Linked DNA regions of Pigmentiphaga sp. H8. The protein of the gene in region 1 interacts with the protein of each later gene in a pairwise test. Links are inferred from orthologs where the notes say so. Each region holds a gene or a part of one and is shown in the gene's direction. Other genes may lie near its edges. The genes, in order: EGT29_RS27835 and dnaE.

The links.
Region 2: the proteins of EGT29_RS27835 (region 1) and dnaE interact in binary tests that used the Escherichia coli proteins (3 or more experiments, as listed by UniProt). The link is inferred for Pigmentiphaga sp. H8 from one-to-one orthologs.

What each region holds. Positions count from the first base shown.
Region 1 is NZ_CP033966.1:5,875,876-5,883,909, forward strand. What follows is about bases 2,897-5,883. They hold EGT29_RS27835 (methionine aminotransferase), read left to right. Parts: upstream 2,897-3,800; coding sequence 3,801-4,967; downstream 4,968-5,883. Other genes in these bases: EGT29_RS27830 (AbrB family transcriptional regulator), read right to left, coding at 2,897-3,705; EGT29_RS27840 (tripartite tricarboxylate transporter permease), read right to left, coding at 5,015-5,883. Also shown: EGT29_RS27815 (phosphoenolpyruvate carboxykinase (GTP)), read right to left, coding at 1-574; EGT29_RS27820 (D-2-hydroxyacid dehydrogenase family protein), read left to right, coding at 777-1,763; EGT29_RS27825 (cold-shock protein), read right to left, coding at 2,221-2,427; more of EGT29_RS27830, read right to left, coding at 2,668-2,896; more of EGT29_RS27840, read right to left, coding at 5,884-6,550; EGT29_RS27845 (tripartite tricarboxylate transporter TctB family protein), read right to left, coding at 6,547-6,984; EGT29_RS27850 (tripartite tricarboxylate transporter substrate binding protein), read right to left, coding at 7,002-7,997. UniProt on the Escherichia coli protein: Shows aminotransferase activity with methionine and histidine as substrates, and to a lesser extent also with phenylalanine.
Region 2 is NZ_CP033966.1:4,080,684-4,089,818, reverse strand. What follows is about bases 3,256-7,343. They hold dnaE (DNA polymerase III subunit alpha), read left to right. Parts: upstream 3,256-3,651; coding sequence 3,652-7,143; downstream 7,144-7,343. Other genes in these bases: EGT29_RS19275 (O-antigen ligase), read right to left, coding at 7,140-7,343; EGT29_RS19285 (tripartite tricarboxylate transporter substrate binding protein), read left to right, coding at 3,256-3,582. In the rest of the region: EGT29_RS19305 (MarR family winged helix-turn-helix transcriptional regulator), read left to right, coding at 1-285; EGT29_RS19300 (LysR family transcriptional regulator), read right to left, coding at 299-1,213; EGT29_RS19295 (hypothetical protein), read left to right, coding at 1,298-1,624; EGT29_RS19290 (alpha/beta fold hydrolase), read left to right, coding at 1,611-2,591; more of EGT29_RS19285, read left to right, coding at 2,611-3,255; more of EGT29_RS19275, read right to left, coding at 7,344-8,444; EGT29_RS19270 (glycosyltransferase family 4 protein), read right to left, coding at 8,441-9,135. UniProt on the Escherichia coli protein: DNA polymerase III is a complex, multichain enzyme responsible for most of the replicative synthesis in bacteria. This DNA polymerase also exhibits 3' to 5' exonuclease activity. The alpha chain is the DNA polymerase catalytic subunit.

The sequences.
Region 1 (8,034 bases):
CCACGGTGTGGACGCAGGGAACGAACACGCCGTCGGCGCCCAGCACGTCATAGACCTTGCGGCCCATGCGGGTCATGATGCGCATGTTGGCCACGACGTAGGGCGAGTCGGACAGCTCGACGCCGATCTGCGCGATGGGCGAGCCCAGCGGCCCCATCGAGAACGGAATCACATACATGGTGCGGCCGCGCATGGAACCGGCGAACAGCCCGTTCAGCGTGGTGCGCATTTCCGCCGGGTCCACCCAGTTGTTCGTGGGGCCCGCGTCTTCCTTGCGTTCGGAGCAGATGAAGGTGCGGTCCTCGACGCGCGCGACGTCGGACGGATCGGACCAGGCCAGATAGGAATTGGGACGCTTGGCGGGATTCAGGCGGCGCAACGTGCCGGCCTGGACCATCAGTTCGCACAGCCGGTCGTATTCTTCCTGCGAGCCATCGCACCACTCGATGCGATCGGGCTGCGCCAGCGCCGCGACTTCGGCCACCCAGGCCTTCAATCGTTCGTGACGTACCCAGTCGGGAGCGTCGACCGCCGAAAGTTGTTTGGGAACCGATGTTTTAGGCACGGCGTTCATTGGTGACATTCTCCTCGACGCTGGGGCGCCTGATCATGATGTAAATAATGAGCCGGGCATCGATTGGCCCGGCCGGACTTTAACTTAATATACCCCACCCCCTTTCCGCAAAAGTTTCCAGGAAGAAAGGGTCCGTTACCGTTGGCAGCTACCACTTACAAGACCAATTGGACTACCATCGACGCTGATTGAAGGAAAGCCCATGCGCATAACGATTCTGGACGACTATCAAGACGCGGTACGCAAGCTGGACTGCTTCAGTCTGCTCGATGGCCACGACGTCAAGGTCTACAACAACACGGTCAAGGGGCTGGGCCAATTGGCCGTCCGGCTGCGCGACACGGAAACGCTGGTACTGATCCGTGAGCGTACGCCCATCACCCGCGCCCTGCTGGATAAATTGCCTCAGCTGAAGCTGATTTCCCAGACGGGGCGCGTCGGGTCGCACATCGACGTGGAGGCCTGCACCGAGCGCGGGGTCGCCGTCGCTCAGGGGGTCGGCTCGCCTGTTGCGCCGGCAGAACTGACGTGGGCGCTCATTATGAGCGCGATGAGGCGAATTCCTCAATATGCGGCAAACCTCAAGCATGGGGCTTGGCAGCAATCCGGCATGAAAGCGTCGTCGATGCCGCCCAATTTCGGCTTGGGCCGGACCTTGCACGGGGGCCGATTGGGCCTGTTCGGCTACGGCAAGATCGGCAAGATCATCGCGGGCTACGGCAAGGCCTTCGGCATGAAGGTGACGGTCTGGGGCCGCGAATCCACCCTGGACCGGGCACGGGCCGACGGCCTGGAGACGGCGGCCAGCAAGGAGGCGCTGTTCGAAGGCAGCGACGTGCTGTGCATGCTGCTCAAGCTGAGCGAGGAAACCCGCGGCATCGTCACGCTGGCCGACCTGCAGCGCATGGGGCCCGAGGCGCTGTTCGTGAATACCTCGCGGGCGGAGCTGGTGGAGCCCGATGCCCTGGTCCTGGCGCTGAACCGGGGCCGGCCGGGGCTGGCGGCGGTCGACGTCTTCGAAAGCGAGCCCATCCTGCAAGGCCACCCGCTGCTGCGGATGGAGAACGTCATCTGCACGCCGCACATCGGCTTCGTGGAAAGCAACAGCTACAACCTTTATTTCAAGGTTGCATTCGAGAACATATTGGCGTGGGCGGCGGGGAAACCCGCTAATCTGGTCACCCCGTAGGGAAGCCCACCCCTGCCCGCTTGTGCGGGCCAGGGAAGCCCACCCCCTACCCGCTTACGCGGGCCCCCTCAAGGGGGCGATGCGGGTGGACCGGAAGGAAAGCCCACCCCCAAGCGGCCTTTGGCCGCTCCCCCTCAAGGGGACGATGCGGGTGGACCGGCGGAGCCGGATCCACCGCATCCTGGGTCTAGTACCCGTTTCTTGGGTTATGGCACCGGTGCTATCGCTGGCTGCCGGCGGTAGCACCCGTGTTTCAGTTCAAGATGCTTTCCCTAGACCCAGGAAACCGCGGATCTGGCTTCGCCAGTCCGCCGGTTTCGCCCCCTGGGGGGCGCCCGAAGGGCGTAGGGGGGTCAGTAGGTGGGGTCAAATACTTTAGAAAAAAACAAGCCCACCCCGCTGGGGAGCGGGATGGGGAAGCGGGGCGGCGTGCGCCGCCCCGCGCATGTGCGGCTATTTACAGCGGCTTGATGTCGGAAGCCTGGGGGCCCTTGGGGCCGTCCTTGACTTCGTACTCGACTTCCTGCCCTTCGGCCAGGCTGCGGTAGCCGCGGCCGACGATGGCGGAAAAGTGAGCGAACACATCCGGACCACCGGCGTCCGGCGTGATGAAGCCGAAACCTTTGTCCGCGTTAAACCATTTGACCTTGCCCTTCTGTGCCATGTTCGGCGTCCTCTAATCAATAAACAATGCAATGGAACCAAGAACGCCGACACGAACTGAAATGCGGTAATGGCGGACATCCGCAATGGCAGACGGGACTTGCGTGCTGCTTGAATTCAACTGCGAATCGCAGCATACCCGCGTGTACTTTGCGAATCAATAATATTTAGCAGGCGTATCGCAAATGCCATGTCCACGCCGCGCAACAGGCCCGGATCACCCTGCGCAGGGCGCTCGAAATCAGTCGCGCAACGCCGGAAAACGCATAAGCAAACCACGGTAGAGCGGCGGGGTGATCAGCAGCACGAAGGCCAGCCGGAACACCTGGAAAGCCGTTACCAGCGGCACCCCCAATTGCAGCACCTTGGCGGTGATGCACATCTCGGCAATACCGCCAGGCGCCAGCCCGAGGATCAGCGTGGGCAGCGCGATGCCGCTGGGACGCGCCAGGAGCAGGCTCAGGCCCACCGAAAGCATGATCACGACCAGGGTGTAGGCCAGGATCAATCCCATGAAGCGCGGGGCCGTCCGGAAGAAATCGGGGGTGTAGCGGTCGCCCAGCGACCAGCCTATGAGCAACTGCGCGGCGTTCAGCATGAAGGTGGGCATCGCCGACAAGGCCATGTCGTTGGACGTCAGCAGGATGGTGACGGCCATGGGCCCCAGCACCCAGGCATTGGGTATGCGCAGCCGCACGGCCAGCAGCGCGCCGCCGGCACCCAGCGCGAACATCGCCGCCAGGCCGGCGGGATCCACCGCCGTCATGGCGGGCGCGAAAAGCCCGCTGCCGTTCACGCCCGACATCCGGAAAGCCAGCGGCACCAGCACGACGACAAGCAGGATGCGCAGGCTGTGGGCCGAGGCGACCAGCGCCACCTTGCCGCCGTAGCGGTCGGACAGGTTGGCCATTTCCGCCGCGCCGCCTATGGTGGACGAAAAATAGGCGGTGCTGAATTCCACGCCGCCGGCGCGCTGGAGGAACCAGGCGCCGGCCAGCCCCGCGGCCACCGAGAAGATGGCCCCCAGCAGCAGCGGCAGCAGATTGCCCGCGATCTCGTCGACCACCATGGGCGTGAAATACAGCCCCAGGCCCACGCCTATCACCCACTGTCCCGCATAGCGCAGTTCGGTCCGGCTCCGGGACTGCACGCCGGCGATCTTGGTCGCCGCCGTGGCGATCAGCGCGCCCAGCATCCAGGGCAGCGGGGTATGGAGCGCGACCGCTATCAGCGAGCCGCAAAGCGCGATGGCGAAACCTAGCAGTAGACGGACGAACATGGGGAACGAAACAGGCGGGCGTGGCCGCCGGCGGACGCATGGAGGTAGACTGATTCGATGAAGACGAATGGTACATCCAAGGCCCAAGCAAGCTGATGATTAATTCCAAATTGCCGGACGTCGGCGTCACCATCTTTACCGTCATGAGCCGGCTGGCCACGGAAACCCGCGCCATCAACCTGGGCCAGGGCTTTCCCGATTTCGATCCCGATGCCGGCCTGCTGGCGCAGGTGGACGCCGCCATGGCCGCGGGCCACAACCAGTACGCCCCCATGCCGGGGATCCCGGCGCTGCGCGCCGCCATCGCGGCCAAGACGCAGGCGCTGTACGGCGCGGCCTACGATCCCGAGACGGAGATCACCGTGACCAGCGGTGCCACCCAGGCCCTGATGACCGCCATCCTGGCGGTGGCCGGCGCCGGCGACGAGGTCATCGTGCTGGAGCCCAACTACGACTCTTACGTGCCGGCCATACGCCTGGCGGGCGCCACGCCGGTGGCGGTACAGCTGCTTGCGCCCACGCCCGAGGCTCCCGGCTACCGGCCCGACTGGGACGCGGTACGGCGCGCCATCACGCCGCGCACCCGGGCCCTGCTGATCAATTTCCCGCACAATCCAACCGGCGCGGTGCTGGACGACGGCGACCTGGACGAGCTCGAACGCATCCTTGAACGCACGGGCGTGGTGCTGATCTCGGACGAGGTCTACGAGCACATCGTGTTCGACGGCCGCCGGCATGCGTCCATCGCGCGCCGGCCGGCGCTGGCGGCCCGCAGCTTCCTGATCTCGTCGTTCGGCAAGACTTTCCACACCACCGGCTGGAAGATCGGCTATTGCTGCGCACCCGCCGCCCTGTCCGTGGAATTCCGCAAGATCCACCAGTTCATGGTGTTCGCGGTCTCGACCCCCATGCAGTACGCGCTGGCCGCGTTCCTGCAGGATCCCCGCCACTACCTGGAACTGCCCGCCTTCTATCAGGCCAAGCGCGACCGCCTGGAAGCGGGTCTGAAGCAGACGCGCTTTCGCACCCTGCCCTGCCCGGGCACCTACTTCCTGCTGGCCGACTACAGCGCGATCTCGGATGCGCCAGAAAGCGAATTCGCGCGCTGGCTGACCACCGAGCACGGCGTGGCGGTCATACCCATCGCGGCTTTCCATACGGATCCGGACGCGCCGGCCTCGAACCGGCAATTGGTGCGCTTCTGCTTCGCCAAGAAGGACAGCACGCTGGACGCGGCGCTGGAGCGCCTGCAGCGGGTCTGAAAGCGGCATGCGGGCCCGATCGCCCGCATGCCTGCCGCCTGTGTCGCCTAGGCCGACGCGGCGGGTTCGGAAGCGCCCGCGCGACGCCGGGCCAGCACGCGCATCGTGACCGGCACGATCAGCACGGCCGCCGCGCACAGCCACAGGCCGATGCTGACCGGGCTTTCCCACAGGATGGCCGTGTCGCCGTTGGTGATGGACAGCGCCCGGCGCAGGTTCTGCTCCATCATGTTGCCCAGCACCAGCCCCAGGATGAGCGGCGCCATGGGCACCGACATCTTGCGCAGCAGATAGCCCACCACGCCCAGCGCCACCATCATCACGAGGTCGAAGGTGGTGGCGTGCACCGAGTACACGCCTATCGTGCTCACCGTCACGATGAACGGCACCAGCGCCCAGGTCGGCACCGACAGCATGCGCGCGAACACGCCCACCATGGGAATATTCATCGCCAGCAGCATGGCGTTGCCGATGAACAGCGACGCGATCAGGCCCCAGACGATCTCGGGGCGCTGCTCGAACAGCGCGGGCCCCGGCGTGATGTTGTAGAGCGCCAGCACGCCCATCATCACTGCGGTGGTACCCGATCCCGGTACGCCCAGCGTCAGCATGGGCACGAACGAACCCGTGGCCGACGCGTTGTTGGCCGCCTCGGGCGAGGCCAGGCCGCGGATGTCGCCCTTGCCGAAATGCGCGCCTTCCGGGTCGGACTGTTCGACCAGGCGCTTCTCGGTCGAATAGGCCATGGCCGAGGCCACGGTGGCGCCGGCGCCGGGCAGCACGCCCACCACGAAGCCGATCAACGCCCCTCGCACCGTGCCCCACCAGGTCATCGCCACTTCCCGCATGTTGAACAGGGTGCGTCCTGTCGGCTTGACCACCGCGTTGCCCGTGACCGACTGTTCCAGCAGCAGCAGCATCTCGCTGACGGAGAACAGGCCGATCACCACCACCACGAACTGGATGCCGTCGCTCAGGTGCAGCGAATCGAAGGTGTAGCGGTAGATGCCGGAGTTCTCGTCTATGCCCACGGTGGACAAGGCCAGGCCCACGGCGGCGGCCAGCAGCGCCTTGACGGGCTGCTCGCCCATCAGCCCGGCCAGGCAGCAGAAGGCGAACACCATCAGCGCGAAGTACTCCGCCGGTCCAAAGGCCAGCGCCCATCGGGCCAGCAGGGGCGCGGCGATGGCGATGCCGACGGTGGCCACGGCCGAGCCCACGAAGGAACTCCAGGCCGAGATCGACAAGGCTACGCCGGCCTTGCCCTGGCGGGCCATGGGGTAGCCGTCCAGTGCCGTCATGATGGCCGAGGCTTCGCCCGGCACGTTGATCAGGATGGAACTGATGCGCCCGCCGTATTCGCAGCCGATGTAGACCGCGGCCAGCAGGATGAGCGAGCTTTCCGGCGGCAGCTGCATCGCGAAGGCCAGCGGCATCAGGATGGCCACGCCGTTGATGGGCCCGAGGCCGGGCAGTACGCCCACGATGGTGCCGATGAAGGAGCCGATGGCCGCGATCAACAGGTTGAGCGGCGTCAGCGCGACCGAGAAACCGGTGGCCAGATGGCCGAAGATATCGTTCACAGCAGGCCTCCCAGCAGGCCGGTGGGCAGCACCACGTCCAGCACCTTATCGAACAGCAGGAACACGGCCACGCCCAGGGCCAGCCCGGTGATGCCCGTCTTGAGCCACGATCCGCCGAACGCGCGGCCCACCGGCAGGCTCATCAGGAAGGTAGCCAGGACAATGCCCAGCCACTGGAACAGGAAGGCGTAGGCGGCCAGCGCCACTGACACGGCGACGACGCGTCCCTTGACGCCCGCCGCCACGGACTCGACCGGATTACCGCCCCTTGCGGCCAGCCAGAGGCCGCACAGGCCGATGACCAGCGACAGCAGCATGGGAAAGGCGCGCGGGCCCACCGGCTCGTAGGCGAAAGGCGCCTCGAGCCCGTAGCCCTGCCACACCATCACGGCGGCGAAAACCAGCGCCGCCGTTCCCAGCAGCCGGTCGTTCAACACGACACGGCCGCCGCTCATTTACGCACCAGTCCGAACTCGTCGGCCAGCTTGCGGTACTCGGCAACCTGCTGCTTGATGTAGCCGTCCAGCTCCTTGCCGGTCTTGTTGAACGGGAACAGGCCGCGTTGTTCGCGCAACTTCGCGAATTCGGGCGTGGCCATCATCTTGTCGAAGGTACCCACCCACCACTGATAGTCGGCATCCGCGACCTTCGGTCCCACGTAGAAACCACGGATGATGGGCCACTGGATGTCGAAGCCCTGCTCCTTGGCGGTGGGCACGTCGGCCAGCCGGCCCGGCAGGCGCTGGTCGGCGAACACGGCCAGGATGCGGATGGGCACGCCGGCGTCCAGCACGGACGCGACCTCGCCGGCATCGCCCGAATACACCTGCACATGGCCGCCCTGCAAGGCCGTCAGGGTCTCGCCGCCGCCCTCGAAGGCGACGAAGCGCATGGTCTTGTAGTCGATGCCGGCGGCACGCGCGGTCAGCGCCGCCTTCATCCAGTCCTGGCTGCCGATGGTGCCGCCGGCGCCGAACACCACCTTGGTGGGATCGGCCTTGATGGCGGCCATCAGGCTTTTGAGATCCTTCCAGGGGGCGTCCTTGCGCACCACGACCGCGCCGTAGTCGGTGCCGATGCCCGATACCCAGCGCACGTCGGATTCGGTGTAGCGGCCGAACTTGCCCTGGGCGATGTTCAGCAGCGAACCACCCGAGAAGGCCACGATGGTGCCGGCCTCGGCCGGACGCTGGGCGATGATGGTGTTGTAGGCCACGGCGCCGATGCCGCCGGGCATGTACACCGATCGCATCGGAGCGCTCAGGTACTTGCCTTCCTGCAGGCCGCTCTGGGCGATCTTGCAGGTCAGGTCGAAACCGCCGCCGGGCTTGGCGGGGGCGATGCACTCGGGCCGTTCGGGCGCGGCGGCCGCCGGTTGCGCGGCCAGTCCCGCGAAGGCCATGGCCGCGGCACACGCCGCCGCCCGCAGTCGGACTGTGGGTTTCATCAGTCACCTCCTTGTCGTTGTTGTCGATGTCGCGGCT
Region 2 (9,135 bases), 1.8 Mb from region 1 along the record:
TTCATCGAAAAGACCGTGCTGTCCAAGGTCGTGTCGCGGTTGATCGCACTCGGTCTGGCCGAACGCCGCATCAGCACGCGCGATGCGCGGGCGTTCGAGCTGACCCTGACCGCCCGCGGCCGCCGCGTGCGCGAGCAGGCCGATCGCATCGGCGGCGGGCACGAGCGCGAGGTGATGTTCGGCGATTTCAGCGAGCAGGAGCTGCGCCAGCTCGATGGGCTGCTGGACAAGCTCATGCAGTCGCTGCGGGCCGCGCGCGACGGTGGGGCCGGGGAAGCGGCCTGAGCGTTCCGGCCCGTCAGCCGGCAGGATCTTCGGCCGGCGCGCCGGCGATGCTGCGCGCCAGTTCGTCCCACAGGGCGCGCGCGGGCCGGCTGAGCGTGGCGTCGCGCCGCCGCACCAGGCAGATGCGCCGCGCGATGGTCGGTCCGGTCAGGGGGATGGTCGCGACCCGCGTCGTCGCCGCCAGCGCCAGACGGGGCAGCACCGCCATCCAGCCGCCGTGTTCCAGGAAACCGATCATGGACGACAGGTGCTCCACTTCGTCGAACCAGGGAGCGGGCACGCCCGCCACGGCCAGCGCGGCATCGATCTGCTGGCGATTGGCGCTGCTGCGGCGCAGGGCCAGTACCCGCTGCCCCGCCAGGTCGGCCCAGGCGGCCTGGCCGCGAACCGCCATGGGATGGCCGGGCGCGCAGGCCAGCACATAGGGGTCGTCGCGCAGCAACTGGCTGGTCAGCTCGGGCTCGTCTTCCCACATGACGGTTATGCCGAACTCGGCCTCGCGCCGCAGCACCGCATCACGCACCCGTGCGCCGGTATCGTCGCGCAGGTCCACCCGCACGTCCGGATGGCGCTGCCGCAGGCGCGACAGGGCGGCGGGGAACAAGGAATACGCCACGGTCGTGATGCAGGCCACGGTCAACTGGCCGCCTTCGCCGCGCGCCATGCGCGCCGTGCCCGCCAGGCAGTCGTCCAGGCTGTCCAGCAGCGGCGCCAGGCGTTCGTGCAGGGTCTGGCCCAGCGGCGTCAGCACCATGGTGCGCGTGGTGCGTTCGACCAGGCGCCCGCCCAGGGCTTCCTCCAGCTTGCTGATGCGCCGGCTCAGCGCGGAGGGCGAGAGCGCGAGCATGTCGGCGGTCTTGTTGAAGCCGCCGCAGCGCACGAGGGCGCAGAAGGCCTGGAGATCGGGAAGATCGCAATTGGTGCGCATGGCGCAATAATATAGCAATAGTTTGCACTGGATTTCATTATCGGGCGCCGGCATCATGGTCGTCACGTCTTGTCCGTGACCGCCATGCCCGTCATCAAAGCTTTCGTTTCCAGCCCTTTATTGGCCGACGCGCCGCTCGCCGCGCTGGGTGCCGCCACCGAGCGCGCCTGCGTGGACCTGCTGGGCGCGCAGGCCGCCCAGGTGCAGATGGTGGTGGTGGCAGCGCACGCTGTCCCGCGCGGCTGCCCGGTCTACCTCGAGGTCCAGTTCCGCCGCAATGAACGCCGCGGCGCCGAGGTCGTCGCGCGCTTCATGGACGTCATGGAAGGTGCCCTGGACGCCTGTTTCGGCGCCGTGCCGCGCATCCGCTGCTTTTCCGAGGACCAGGATTTTCTCCATGCCCGCAACTGAGACCGCCCCGGACGAGATCTGCCTGCGCGCGATCGACAGCTTCCACGTCGGCGGCGCCGTGCGCACGCTGCGCGGCCTGCCGGTGGAAACCCGGCGCCTGGCCCAGGGCGCGGCGCCCCGGCCGGTGGATCCCAACGGCGATCATGTCGTCGGCCAGATGTACGTGCAGGCCTACCGACTGGCGCGCCCCCGGCATGCGTTGCCCGTGCTGCTCTGGCATGGCGGCGGCATGACGGGCGTGAACTGGGAGACGACCCCCGACGGGCGCCCGGGCTGGCTGTGGCGCTTCCTGCGGGCGGGGTACGACGTCTGCGTGTCCGACGCCGTGGAGCGCGGCCGCGCGTCCTGGGCGCGCCATCCGGAGCTGTATGCCGACGCGCCGCTGTTCCGCACGCTGGACGAAGCCTGGGACATGTTCCGCATGGGGCCGGCCGATGGCTACCGCACCGACCCCGCCGCGCGCCGGGCCCATCCCGGCCAGCAGTTCCCGGTCGATGCCTTCGATCAGTTCGCGCGCCAGTGGGTGCCGCGTTGGGCCGGCCACGAAGCGATTACCAGCGCCGCCTATCGCGCGCTGCTGGACCGGGTGGGACCCTGCATCGTCGTCGGACACAGCCAGGGCGGCGGATTCGCGCTGCTGGCGGCGCAGGAGCGTCCCGAGACCGTGCGCGCCGTCGTGGCGCTGGAACCGTCGGGGGCGCCGGGCGCCGGGCGGGCGGGGATTCAGCCGCACCTGCTGGCCTGGGGCGACCATGTCGACGATCACCCCGTCTGGCGCCGCTACCGCGCCACGGTGGATGCGCATGCCGCCGCGCTGGCGGAGCGGGGCGCGCCGGTCGAGGTGCTGGACCTGCCCGCCGGCGGCACGCGCGGCAATTCCCATTTCCTGATGATGGACCGCAACAGCGATCTCATCGCCGACCGGGTGCTGCATTGGCTCGACGCGCTCGACCTGCGGCATCCTTGAACCAGAAACCGGAGACAGCATGACCAAGCACATCCGCATGGGCGCCCGCGCCCTGGCTTGCCTGGCCGCATTCGGCGCCGCGGGCGCCGTGGCGGCCGATTCCTATCCCCATCGTCCGGTGACCGTGCTGGTGCCGTTCGGCCCGGGCAGCGGCGTGGACACGACCGCCCGCATCGTCGGCGAGGCGTTGTCGCGCGAACTGGGCCAACCGCTGGTGATCGAGAACCGCGCCGGCGCGCAGGGGGCCATCGCGGCCCAGGCCGCGGCGCGCGCCGCCGCCGACGGCTACACCCTGTTCTTCACCACGCAAACGACCCAGGCGGCCAATCCCGCGCTGATGAAGAAGCCGGGCTACGACCCCATCAAGGACTTCGCGCCGGTGGGGCGCGTGGCCTACACGCCGGCCCTGCTGATCGCCAATCCCGCGCTGCCGGTCAGGACCCTGGCCGATCTGGTCAAGCTGGCCAAGGCCCAGCCCGGCAAGCTGTCCTACGCCTCGGGCAGCGCCGGGACCCTGGTGCCGGGGGCGATGCTGACGACGGCCGCCGGCATCCAGATGCTGCACGTACCCTACAAGAGCATCCCGCTGGGACTGAACGACGTCATGGCCGGCCATGTGTCGGTCATGTTCACCGACATCGTGACCGGCACCCAGCAGGTCAAGGCCGGCAAGGTCCGCGCGCTGGGCATCAGTTCCGCCAAACCGTGGCCGCTCCTGCCCGAGGTGCCGCCCATCGCCGAGCAGTATCCCGGGTTCGAGCTGCTGGCCTGGTATGCGTTGTACGTGCCGGCGGGCACGCCCGCGCCGGTGATCGAGCGTCTCAGCCAGGCGCTGGAGAAGGCCACCCGCGATCCGGCCGTGCGCGAGCGCCTGGTCGGCCTGGGATTGGAAATGTCCTACAGCAGCCCGGCGGAGCTGGCCGTTTTCGGCCGCGCGGAACTGGAAAAATGGAGCCGGGTCATCCAGGCCGCCGGCATCGAGAAGGAATAGAGCGGTCCCAGGGAAAAGGGGCGCCCGGGGGGTAGCCCGGACCCGGCGCCGAGGGGCTAAAATGCCGGCATGTCCCAGTCGCCTACCCCCCCCTTCGTCCATCTGCGCGTCCACTCCGAGTTCTCGGTGTCGGACGGCATCGTCCGCATCTCCGACCTGGTCAAGAAAGTCGCCGCGCTGGAGCAGCCGGCGATCGCGCTGACCGACCTGTCCAACCTGTTCGGGTTGATCAAGTTCTACAAGGCGGCGCGGGGCAAGGGCATCAAGGCCATCGCCGGCTGCGACGTCTGGGTGACCAACGATGCCGACCGCGACAAGCCTTACCGCATGCTGTTGCTGGTGCGCGACCGCGCCGGCTACCTGAACCTGTGCGAACTGCTCACGCAGGCCTTCCTGACCAATCAGCATCGCGGCCGCGGCGAGATCCGGCCCGAATGGCTGGACACCTACGGTCCGGGGCTGATTGCCCTGTCCGGCGGGCGCCAGGGCGACGTGGGCCAGGCGCTGGAGGCCGGCAACCACGAGGCCGCGCTGGCGTTCGCGCGCCACTGGCTGAAGGTATTCCCGGGCGGCTACTACGTCGAATTGCAGCGCGCCGGCCGCGAAGGCGACGAGACCTACGTGCAGGCCGCGATGCGGCTGGCGGCCGAATGCGGCGCGCCGGTGGTCGCCACCCACCCGGTGCAGTTCATCGAGCGCGAGGATTTCCGCGCCCACGAGGCCCGGGTCTGCATCGCCGAAGGCGAGATCCTGGCCAACCCGCGCCGCCAGCGGCTGTATACCGAAGAACAGTACCTGCTGTCCTCGCAGGAAATGGCCGAACGGTTCGCCGACGTGCCCTCGGCCCTGGCCAATACGGTGGCCATCGCCACGCGCTGCAACCTGACGCTGGAACTGGGCAATCCCAAGCTGCCCAACTTCCCCACGCCCGAGGGGGTGACGCTGTCCGAATACCTGGTGCAGCTGTCCAAGGAGGGCCTGGCCCGCCGCATGGAACAGCTCTTCCCGGACGAGAAGGAACGCGCCGCGCACCAGGAGGAATACGACCAGCGGCTGGACAAGGAATGCCAGACCATCATCGACATGGGCTTTCCCGGCTACTTCCTGATCGTTCAGGACTTCATCAACTGGGGCAAGAACAACGGCGTGCCCGTCGGCCCCGGCCGGGGATCGGGCGCCGGCTCGCTGGTGGCCTTCAGCCTGGGCATCACCGACATCGATCCGATCCGCTACGACTTGCTGTTCGAGCGCTTCCTGAATCCCGAGCGGGTCTCCATGCCCGACTTCGATATCGACTTCTGCCAGGACAACCGCGACAAGGTCATCGAGTACGTCAAGCAGAAGTATGGGCGCGACGCGGTCAGCCAGATCGCCACCTTCGGTACGCTGGGCGCCAAGGCGGTCATCCGCGACGCGGGCCGGGTCCTGGACCTGCCCTACCTGTTCTGCGACGGCCTGTCCAAGATCATCCCGCACTCGCCGGCCGATCCGTGGAGCCTGGAACGCGCGCTGAACGAAGAGCCCGTCTTCAAGGAGCGCTACGACAACGACGAGGAAGCGCATGCGCTGATCGACCTGGCCCAGCCGCTCGAGGGCCTGACCCGGAACATCGGCATGCACGCCGGGGGCGTGCTGATCGCCCCGGGCAAGCTGACCGATTTCTGCCCGCTGTACTGCCAGCCGGGCCAGAGCCACATCGCGGTGTCGCAGTTCGACAAGGACGACGTGGAAGCCGTGGGCCTGGTGAAGTTCGACTTCCTGGGCCTGCGCAACCTGACCATTCTCGACTGGGCCGTGCGCTACGTGCGCGAGTTCAACGAGGGCATGCGCGACTTCGACGTCATGGCGCTGCCGCTGGACGACCTCGATTCCTACAAGCTGCTGAGCGACGGCAACACCACCGCCGTGTTCCAGCTGGAATCGCGCGGCATGAAGGAACTGCTCAAGAAGCTGCGCCCCAGCAACTTCGAAGACATCATCGCCGTGCTGGCGCTGTACCGGCCGGGCCCGCTGGGTTCCGGCATGGTGGACGACTTCGTCAACCGCAAGCACGGCCGCGCCAAGGCCGAATACTTCCACTCGGATCTGGAGGCGGTGCTCAAGAGCACCTACGGGGTCATCGTCTACCAGGAACAGGTGATGCTGATCTCGCAGATCATCGGCGGCTACACGCTGGGCGGCGCCGACATGCTGCGCCGGGCCATGGGCAAGAAAAAGCCCGAGGAAATGGCCAAGCACCGCGAGATCTTCCAGTCGGGCGCCGAAAAGAAGGGCTATGACCCCGACATCGCGGTCACGCTGTTCAACCTGATGGAAAAGTTCGCGGAATACGGCTTCAACAAGTCGCATACCGCCGCCTACGCGCTGATCGCCTACCAGACCGCGTGGCTCAAGGCTCACCATCCGGCCGAGTTCATGGCCGCCACCATGTTGTCCGACATGGACGACACCGACAAGGTCCAGATCTTCTGGGCCGATACGGTGGCCAACAAGGTCAAGGTGCTGCCGCCCGACATCAACCTGTCCAACTACCGCTTCGAACCGGTGCTGGACGAACATTCGGCGCGCGGCCTGCCGCCGCGCACCATCCGCTACGGGCTGGGCGCGGTCAAGGGCACCGGGCAGAGCGCGGTCGAGGAAATCCTGCGCGCGCGGGCCGAGAAGGGGCCGTTCGTCGATCTGTTTGATTTCTGCCGGCGCATCGACCGCCACCTGGTGAATCGCCGCGCCATCGAGGCCTTGATCAAGGCCGGCGCCTTCGACACGCTGTCGCCGAACCGCGCCGCGGTGCTGGCCACCCTGGGCACGGCCATGGACGCCGCCGAACAGGCCGCTCGCGCCGCCAGCCAGGTGTCGCTGTTCGGCGGGGACGACCACGCCGACCTGGCGGGCGACCTGGCCGATGTCGAACCTTGGGACGAACGCGAGCGCCTGGGCCAGGAAAAGACCGCGCTGGGTTTCTACTTCAGCGGCCACCTGTTTGACGCCTACCGCACCGAGGTCCGCCGGTTCGTGCGCAATCCCTTGTCCAACCTGCAGCCCAGCCGCGACCTGCAGTGGATGGCGGGCATCCTGTCCGCCGTGCGCACGCAGATGACGCGGCGCGGGAAGATGGTGTTCGCCGTGCTGGACGACGGCTCCGCGCAGGTGGAGATCTCGGTGTTCAACGAGTTGTACGAACGGCATCGCAGCCGGCTGCGCGAAGACCAGTTGCTGATCATTTCCGGCAAGGTCAGCAACGATGAATATTCGGGCGGCATGCGCATCGTGGCCGACGACCTGTTCGACCTGCAGATGGCGCGCGAGGCCAAGGCCCGGGCGCTGTCCATCCGCCTGAACGGCAACGCGCACGCGGATTCCCTGCGCGAAGTCCTCAACCCGCATCGCGCCGACCCCGAGAACGGCTTCCCGGGTACGCCCGTCGAGATCGTCTACAACCGCGGCGACGCCAAGTGCGTGGTGCGCCTGAGCGAGGACTGGCGGGTGCGGGTGCCGGACGTGCTGATCCAGCAGTTGGGCAAGCTGACGGGGCAGCCGGCCGATGTCGGGCTGGAGTACTAGGCGGCCGGGTCGTCCCGGCCGGCGCGTATCGCGATGGCCATCAGCGCCGCGATCATCAGGGTGTAGAACGCGGCGACCATCGACATCGCGAACATGACCTCGGTCATGCCGAATACCAGGAAGCCGATCGCCAGCAGCAGGCCCATGGTGCCGGCGATTTTTTCATCGCGGCCGCCACGGCGCGTGGCACGCGCGAAGAAGAGGGCGGGAACCAGCCAGGCCGCCGCGATCGCAATTCCCCCCAGGATGCCGAGCGTGGCCAGGTTGAACAGGAACTCGTTGTGCGAGTGCCGGAATTCGGCGGCGTGCTTGGTGATCAAGCCCTGCTCGGCCGCCTCGCGCATCGTGCGGCGGTAATCCTGCCGGCTCACGCCGACCAGCGGATGGGCCTCGAACACTTCCAGCGCCGCCGACCAGAGCTGCAGCCGGTTGCCCACCGAGGAATCGAGGGCCTGGCCCTTGCGATATTCCTGTATTTCCGTATAGGCCTCGTCCACGCGCTGGTTGACCAGGTCGCTGGCATGGTAGACGGCCAGCACCGCGCAGGCCAGCGCCGCCATGGCGAGTAGCTTGCGCCAGACGCTGCCCGACATCAGGAAGAAGAACACCAGCGCGAAGGCGCCCAGCGCCAGCCAGCCGCCGCGCGTGCCGGAGGCGTAGGCGACGTACAGGCCCGCCGCGCCGCCCAGCAGCTTCAGCGCGATGCCGATCCTGCCCCACACCGTGGCGCGGTCGGACCAGCCCAGGGTCAGCAGCGAGAACAGGCCCAGCAACAGCGTGATATTGCTGAACGGCAGCAGGTTGGAGAACAGGATCTGTCCGGGCCGGCCGTCGGGCGACAGGCCGAACTGGTGGTGGAGGATGCCGGCGCCGATCAGCGCGCCGGCCACGCAGCCCCACTGGATCTGCCTGAGCCAGCGTGAGGGCACGTTCAGCAGCAGCCACAGCAGCGGGCCGAACAGCGCCATGCGCAGCGGCGTATCGAGCACGCTGGGATCGTCGAACACGCGCGCATCGCGCAGGCCCACCACGACGGTGCTTGTACAGGCGGCGAGAAATTGCGCCGCCAGCGCGGCCCAGATCGGCCAGTATCGGCGGACGACGGGAACGAAACGGTCCTGGGGCGCCAGGCGGCCGCGCCAGGCGGTGCCGATCAGGGCGAAGAGCAGGAGCAGGAACAGCAACTGATTGGCGCTTCCCCGCACCCACAGTGCAAGAGCGGGTACCAGGGAAACGGCCAATGCGGAAAGAAACAGCAGCGGGACAGGCAGCCCGCCGTGCCGGGGCATGGAACGGCTCATGAAACCTCGGAGGGGGAGCGCAGGGATGCGGACAGGTTCAGGAGGGCCTCGACATGGGCGCGGGTGTCGGGGGCGTAGGAGAGATGGTTCAGCGGATCTAGCAGGCGGGCACGGCCCTCCCTTGCCCGCGATTCGGCCCGCACGACGGCGTCCGCGAGCGACGCCGGCGCATCGACGTCGAAGGTCAGGCAGGCTTCCCCGGACAGTGCCTCGGTGCTGCCTATGCCGCCCGGCAGCACGGTGGGCGTGCCGCACAGCACCGATTCCGGTCCGACCAGGCCGAAGGGCTCGTAGCGCGAGGCCAGGATGGTGTAGTCGGCCGCCCGATAGCAGTCGGCGATGTCCTGGCGGTAGCCGACGTAGCGGATCCTCGGGCAGCGCGACTCCACCGGCCGGCCGGCGACCAGCAGCGAGACCGGCAGGTCGGTCGCGCCGAAACAGGCTTCCAGCATCGGATAGCCCTTGCGTTCGTGGCCGGTGGAGGGAAACAGGAAGGCGGTGGTGCCTTCCGGAATGCCCAGTTCACGGCGAAGCTCGGCGCGCCGCGCGGCGTCCACCGGGCTGAAGGTCTCCACGTCCACCGGCGGGTACAGCACGCGTATCCGCGCCTCGGGTACGTCGTAGTAGCGGCGCAGTTCATCCGCCATCATGCGTGAATGCGCCAGCACCAGGTGCGCCTGGGCATAGTGGG